Regions from separate parts of the Streptomyces sp. NPDC012835 genome, predicted to be linked through region 3. Evidence: riboswitches for the same ligand, from Rfam matches in the RefSeq annotation. Region 3 holds a riboswitch; each other region holds the start of a gene.
The links. Region 3 has a riboswitch for cobalamin ahead of metE (5-methyltetrahydropteroyltriglutamate--homocysteine S-methyltransferase). Riboswitches for the same ligand answer to the same signal wherever they lie in the genome.
Positions count from the first base shown of each region.

Region 1: another riboswitch for cobalamin. It lies ahead of ACFY6S_RS07740 (cobalamin biosynthesis protein); the one in region 3 lies ahead of metE (5-methyltetrahydropteroyltriglutamate--homocysteine S-methyltransferase).
Region 2: another riboswitch for cobalamin. It lies ahead of ACFY6S_RS24535 (ABC transporter substrate-binding protein); the one in region 3 lies ahead of metE (5-methyltetrahydropteroyltriglutamate--homocysteine S-methyltransferase).

Region 1 covers NZ_JBIBBW010000002.1:51,139-53,389, forward strand. The annotation lists gene ACFY6S_RS07730 (anion permease) at 1-441, shown strand, start outside; gene ACFY6S_RS07735 (hypothetical protein) at 455-709, shown strand; cobalamin riboswitch at 771-923, shown strand; gene ACFY6S_RS07740 (cobalamin biosynthesis protein) at 957-1,964, shown strand; gene ACFY6S_RS07745 (cobyric acid synthase) at 1,961-2,251, shown strand, end outside.
Region 2 covers NZ_JBIBBW010000006.1:231,655-233,905, forward strand. The annotation lists gene ACFY6S_RS24525 (Ku protein) at 1-137, shown strand, start outside; tRNA gene ACFY6S_RS24530 (tRNA-Arg) at 212-283, shown strand; cobalamin riboswitch at 639-823, shown strand; gene ACFY6S_RS24535 (ABC transporter substrate-binding protein) at 889-1,965, shown strand; gene ACFY6S_RS24540 (FecCD family ABC transporter permease) at 2,046-2,251, shown strand, end outside.
Region 3 covers NZ_JBIBBW010000001.1:425,839-428,089, reverse strand. The annotation lists gene metE (5-methyltetrahydropteroyltriglutamate--homocysteine S-methyltransferase) at 1-818, opposite strand, end outside; cobalamin riboswitch at 978-1,207, opposite strand; gene ACFY6S_RS01720 (DeoR/GlpR family DNA-binding transcription regulator) at 1,342-2,142, opposite strand.

The DNA.
Region 1 (2,251 bases), on a different contig from region 3:
TTCTCGCTCTCCACCACGCAGTCCTGCTCCGGCGCCGTGATGGGCGCCGGTCTCGGCCGCAAGGGCGGGGTGGTCCGCTGGTCCACCGCCACCCGGATGTTCGTCGCCTGGGGGCTGACCCTGCCGGCCGCCGGACTGGTCGCCGCGGGCGCCGAGTTCCTCACCGGTCAGGGCACCTGGGGGATCGCGGCCGTCGCCGTCCTGCTCGTCGCGGGATCGGGAGCGATCTGGCTCGTCTCGCGGCGGCAGCCGATAGACCACACGAACGTCACCGACGGCGCGGAGTCCCCGGCCACCGCGGCCCCCGACGTGACGGATGTCGTGACGACCGCCGTCGTCGCCGTCACCCCGCCGCCCGCCGGGTCCGCGCAGGATCTGTCGGCCACCATCCACGCCCCCACCGGTCCCGCCGGTGAGCCCGCGCGCACCGCCACGGTCTGAAGGAAGTCATCGCATGAACATCGACTGGGCGGCGCTCGGCTCCGTCTTCGGCGTCAGTCTCGTGACCACCGTGGCCCTGGTGGGCCTGTTCACCCTGGGCATCGTGGCCCTCGCCAGGCCGGAGCGGCAGCCGGCCGAGAGCGGCGCGCGGGGCGCCGGGCCCGGCGCCACCGGATCGGCCGTGGCCGTCCGCACGGCGGGCGCCTGCGTCTGCTTCGCACTCTGTCTGGCCGCCGTGGCGTACGGGATCTATCTGATCGTGGCCTGACCCGCCACCTCGTGTGGGGCTCGGCACACTGCCCCGTCGCAGGTCAAGGCGGAGTTGACGGGTCTTTCGACGGCGTGGTGGACTGCCGGGGCCATACACGGCGGCAGAAGAGGAAGCCGGTGCGAATCCGGCGCGGTCCCGCCACTGTCACCGCGAGCGACCCGCGTGGCCGCTCCGGAAGCCAGGAACTCCTGCCGCCGCGTCACGTCGAACCGGGGCGCGGACCCTGAGTGAGGACAATTTCGCCATGCCTGGCCGCGCTTCCGCCGCCGCGCGCGGCGGCGGCTCAGCCGTCGCCGAGCGGGTCTTCGCCTACGGTGCCACCGCCGGCCTGCTGGCCGACCTGGTCCTCGCCGACCCCCGCCGGGGCCATCCGGTCGCGGCGTTCGGCCGGGCGGCCGGGGCCGTCGAGCGCGTCCTGTGGCGCGACCACCGCGGCTGGGGCGCGCTGCACACGGCGGTGTGCGCCGGTGGCGCCGCCGGGGCCGCCGCGCTGGCGGCCCGTGCCGTACGCCACCGTCCCGCCGTCGCCACCGCCCTCACCGCCGCCGCCACCTGGTCCGTGGTCGGCGGGACCTCGCTGGGCCGCGAGGCGCGGGCGATCGGCGCGGCGCTGGCCGCCGGGGACGTCGAGGGGGCCAGGGAGCGGCTGCCGCACCTGTGCGGGCGGGACCCGCAGGCGCTGGACGCGGCTCAGATCGCGCGGGCCGTCGTGGAGTCCGTCGCCGAGAACACCTCGGACGCCGTCGTGGGCGCGCTGGTGTGGGGCGCCGTCGCGGGTCCCGCCGGGCTGGCCGGGTTCCGGGCCGTGAACACGCTGGACGCGATGGTGGGGCACAGGAGCGCGCGGTACCGCCGCTTCGGCTGGGCCTCCGCGCGGCTCGACGACGCCGCCGGATGGCCGGGCGCCCGGCTGACCACCGCGCTCGCGATCGTCGCGGGCGGCGATCCGCGCGGCGCGCTGCGGGCCGTACGGCAGGACGCGGCGCGGCACCCGAGCCCCAACGCGGGCCCGGTGGAGGCGTCGTTCGCGGGCGCGCTGGGGGTACGGCTGGGCGGCACCCTCGCGTACGGCGGCCGGGTCGAGCACCGGCCGGTGCTGAACGGCGGCGGGCGGCCCGTCGAGGTCGGGGACATCGAACGCGCGGTACGCCTGTCGCGCCGGGTCAACGCGCTGGCCCTGGCGGCCTGTGTGGCCGGCCGGATCGGGTACGGCGCCATGCGGCGGTCGGCCGCGCGAAGGAGGAACGGATGAGCCGGGGCGGGCGCGGCGGTGGTCTCCTGATAGCCGGGACCACCTCCGACGCGGGCAAGAGCGTCGTCACGGCGGGAATCTGCCGGTGGCTGGCGCGACGCGGGCTGAAGGTGGCGCCGTTCAAGGGGCAGAACATGTCCCTGAACTCGTTCGTGACGCGTGAGGGCGCCGAGATCGGGCGCGCCCAGGCGATGCAGGCGCAGGCCGCGCGGGTGGAGCCGACCGCGCTGATGAACCCCGTCCTCCTCAAGCCGGGCGGCGACCGCAGCAGCCAGGTGGTGCTGATG
Region 2 (2,251 bases), on a different contig from region 3:
CCGCGAAGAAGACGGCGTCCGCCAAGCGCACGGCGGGCAAGACCGCCGCCAAGTCCACCGGGAAGACGGCTGCGGCCAAGAAGAACACCACGTCGAAGAAGGCCCCCACCACCCGCGCCAAACGCGCCTCCGCCTGAGCCGAAATACCTGTTCACGGCCACCCCGTCGAAGCTGGTAAGGTTTCCCACGTCGCCAGGCAAGACGGCGAAGCGCCCCCGTAGCTCAGGGGATAGAGCAACGGCCTCCGGAGCCGTGTGCGCAGGTTCGAATCCTGCCGGGGGCACCTTGTATGAGGTGCCCAAAGACCCCGTCACCAGCGGAAACGCTGAGGCCGGGGTCTTCGCGTATGCGCGGGCGGGTGTGGCCGCGAGTGACCGCGCGCCAGGTTCCGCGGGCGGGCGCGGGCGCGGCCCTGGAGCGCCGACGCGGGCGCGGCGCCGTCAACTCGGCTGCGGCGGCGAGAACTTGCGGCAGGGCCCGGCGCCCACGTCCGTCATCCACAGTCCGGCCGGGGGAGACGCCGGGTCCTCCGACAGAGGGGCCCGCGTTCGGCCACGCCTCCGACGGGCGGCGGCCGGAGGCGCCCGGCAACCCGGATCACCTGTGGAAACAGGCTCGGCGGGGGTGTTTTTCGGCTGTGATAGCTTGCCGAGGCCAGTCGAACCCATGTACGTGGGTCAGGGAATCCGGTGGGAATCCGGAGCTGACGCGCAGCGGTGAGGGTGACGGGCGTGGCATCGGCCACTGGGCGGCAGCCGTCCGGGAAGGCGTCGCGTCCGGGGGAACCCGAGTCCGAAGACCTGCTGGCCACCCCCGTCCTTTCAGGTGGCGGGGGAGCACCGTACGAACGGGCTCCGCGCATGGGCCCTCGAACGCAGAGGAACCACCGTGCCGATCGCGCGCCCGCTCCGTCCCGTCGCTCTCAGCGCCCTGCTCCTCGCCGGAGCCCTGTCCCTGACCGCCTGCGGGGGAGGCGGTCAGGGACAGGGCGAAGCGGCGGCCACGGGGAAGGGCGCCAAGGGCGAGGCGGCCGGGTATCCGCGTACCGTCGAGAACTGCGGACAGCAGGTACGGATCGACGCGCCGCCCAGCCGTGCCGTCTCGCTCAACCAGGGCACGACGGAGATCATGCTCTCCCTCGGCCTGGCGGACCGTATGGCCGGGACCGCCACCTGGACCGACCCGCTGATGAAGGGGCTGGAGAAGGCCAACGCCGAGGTCCCCAGGATCGCGGAGAACAACCCCTCCTTCGAGAAGGTCCTCGACACCGAGCCCGACTTCGTCGCCTCCTCGTTCCTGTCCACGCTGGGCAAGGGCGGCGTGGCCACCCGGGAGCAGTTCGAGAAGCTCGGGGTGCCCACGTACATCTCGCCCGCCGACTGCACCAAGAACGACAAGACCGTGGGCACCGACGGCGCCCGGTCCACCCCGCTGGCCATGGAGAGCATCTACGGCGAGGTACGGGACCTGGCCGAGGTCTTCGGCGTCGAGGAGCGCGGCGAGAAGGTCGTCGCCGGTCTTGAGGCCCGGATGGCGAAGGCGACGGCGGGGCTGGACGCGGCGAAGACCGGGAAGGTCACCCTGCTCTACTGGTTCGCCAACTCCGACTCCCCGTACATGGCCGGCTGCTGCGGCGCCCCCGGCATCATCACCGACGCCGTCGGCGCGAAGAACGTCTTCGACGACACCCACGACGAGTGGCCGCAGATCAACTGGGAGACGGTGGCCGACCGCGACCCCGACTTCCTGGTGATCGGCGACCTCACGCGCAAGTCGCAGACCGCGGAGACGGCCGCCAAGAAGATCGAGTTCCTGGAGTCCAATCCGGTCACCAAGGAGATGGACGCGGTCAGGAACAAGCGGTACGTGCTGCTCAGCGGCCAGGCCATGAACCCGAGCATCCGCACGGTCGAAGGCGTCGAGAAGGTCGCCGCCGCCCTGCGCTCGTACGTGCCCGCGAAGTGACCGCCCAGCGGGAGCGGGAGCGGGACGCCGTCCTGGACCCCGGCGCCGGTACGGCCGTGACCGGCGTGCCCGCGCGCGGCCTGCGGAGCCTGTGGGGGCCGGGGAGCCCGCGCGCGCTGCTCCTGTGCTTCGGCGGGCTCGCCGCGCTGGTCGCCTCCGTCGCGGTCGCCATCACCATCGGTCCGGCGCAGATCCGCGTCGGTGACGTCTGGTCCGTGGTGGCCGGGCATCTCGGCTGGGGCGAGTCCCGGCTCTCCCCGATCCGCGACGGGATCGTATGGAACCT
Region 3 (2,251 bases):
AGGGCCAGACCCTCGATTGGCGCCTCGGCCAGGACGGGCAGCGCCTCGCCGAGCCGGTCGAAGTAGGAGGCGACCAGCAGCTTCGGCCGGTCGGCCGCACCGCCGAGGTCGCGGTAGGCGCGGGCGACCGCGTTCAGCTCGGCCGGGGTGCGGTCCTGCACCAGCGCGGGTTCGTCGAGCTGCGCCCACGCGGCGCCGGCCGCTCGCAGATCGGCGAGCACCTCGGCGTACACCGGCAGCAGCCGGTCCAGCAGGGTCAGCGGCTCGAAGTCCGCCGGGACGCCCGGAGCGGGCTTGGCCAGCAGCAGGTAGGTGACGGGGCCGACGAGGACCGGGCGGGCGGAGTGTCCCAGGGAGAGGGCTTCCGTGACCTCGGCGACCTGCTTGGCGGAGTCGGCGGTGAAGACGGTGTCGGGGCTCAGCTCCGGCACCAGATAGTGGTAGTTCGTGTCGAACCACTTCGTCATTTCCAGCGGGGCGGTGTCCCGGGTTCCCCTGGCCATCGCGAAGTAGCCGTCCAGCGCGTCGGCCGCGACCGCCGCGCGGTGCCGCTCGGGGACGGCGCCGACCATGACGCTGGTGTCCAGAACGTGGTCGTAGTACGAGAAATCACCGGACGGCACTTCATGGATGCCGGCGTCGGCCAGCTGCCGCCAGTTGGAGCGCCGGATGTCCGCCGCGGTCTCCCGGAGGGCGGCGGCGGTGACTTCGCCCTTCCAGTAGCCCTCGACGGCCTTCTTCAGCTCACGCTTCTGACCCTGGCGGGGGTAGCCGTACACGGTGGCCTGTGCTGCCGCGGTCGCGGGCTCGGCTGTCACGGAACTCTCCTTCGCGAGACGTGTCCTGGTATCCCGGGGACGGGACCGAGGACGCGAAGGGACGACCGACCGGGCGGCCCACGACGCGTATCGTCGCGTGTGCCGCTCGATATGTACGCCGACCCGCCCACGAGGTCACCGGGATATCCGCACGCGATCGGTCGCGCGCGGGCAACGGGCAGGTCTTCGGACTCGTGGGCCCGTCCCGTGTCGCGTGTCGCGCACGGGGCACCTACTGGCCGTCGCTTCCCGGAACCGGTCGGATCCAGTGCTTGTATGACGGCGGTCGTTCCCACTCACCGCTGCGGGGCAGTCCCGGATTCCCACCGGGTTCCCTCTTGCGACACCCCGCCTGGCGGACAGGGCGAACCAGCTGCACGTCCACCTTAGAGGCAGAGACGGCGGGCGCGCACTCCTGCCCGAATCCCGGAACGTGACCCGGGCCCCTTATCGCCCCCTGTTCGGGCGTCCGGGGTTTGCCGGGTCGGGCCGGTGACCGGACAACGCCGGACACCGGCGCTCCTCAGACGCCCTCCGTGCGCGCCGCCTTCAGCTCGACGCCCCCGGCGAGCAACGCCTCACGGACGGCCGGGGTGAGCGCGTCGTCGGTGATCACGGTGTCGAACGCGGTCAGGGCGGCGACGCGGTACATGCCGAAGGTGTCGTACTTGGCGCTGCCCGCCAGCAGCACCGAGCGGGAGGCGCTGCTCATCGCCGCCTGTTTGACCTCCACCTTGGGCGCCGACGGCGTGGTCACCCCGCGTCGGACGTCCCAGGAACTGGTGGAGATGAAGGCCATGTCCAGGGCGAGTTGCTGGAGGGTCAGCGCCGCCAGCCGGCCCACGGTGGAGCGATTGGCGTGCTCGGTGCGCCCGCCGGTGTGGATCACCTCGATGTCGGGATTGCCGATCAGCGCGTTGGCGGTGGTGAAGTCGTTGGTGACGACGGTCATTCCCTTCCGCCGCATCAGATGGGGCACCAGGCCCTGACAGGTGGTGCCGGCGTCCAGGTACACCGTGGTGTGGTCCCGCAGCAGCTCGCCCGCCTCGCGGGTGATGGCCAGCTTGGCGGGCTGATCCATCATCGACTTGTCGACCCTGCTGGGTTCGTGGTGCAGCTGCCGGCCGGCGATCCGCACCCCGCCGGTCACCGAGACGGCGCGGCCCTGTGCCTCCAGCGCGGCGATGTCCCGGCGTACGGTCATGTGGGAGACGCCCAGCATCTCGGTGAGTTGGTGGACGCTGAGCACCGAATGCCCCCGCAGCAGCTCGATCAGCAGCTCCCGGCGCTGGTCCGGGATGAGGGGGGTGTCGTCGGTGGTCACCCGGGTCTCCTTCACTCGTGTCTCCCTGATGCGTCTCGGGCCTGGTTCCCGCGGCACGGGCCGCCCGCCCGGAGTGGCGCCGGAGTGTGACGGTACCCCGGACGAGCGG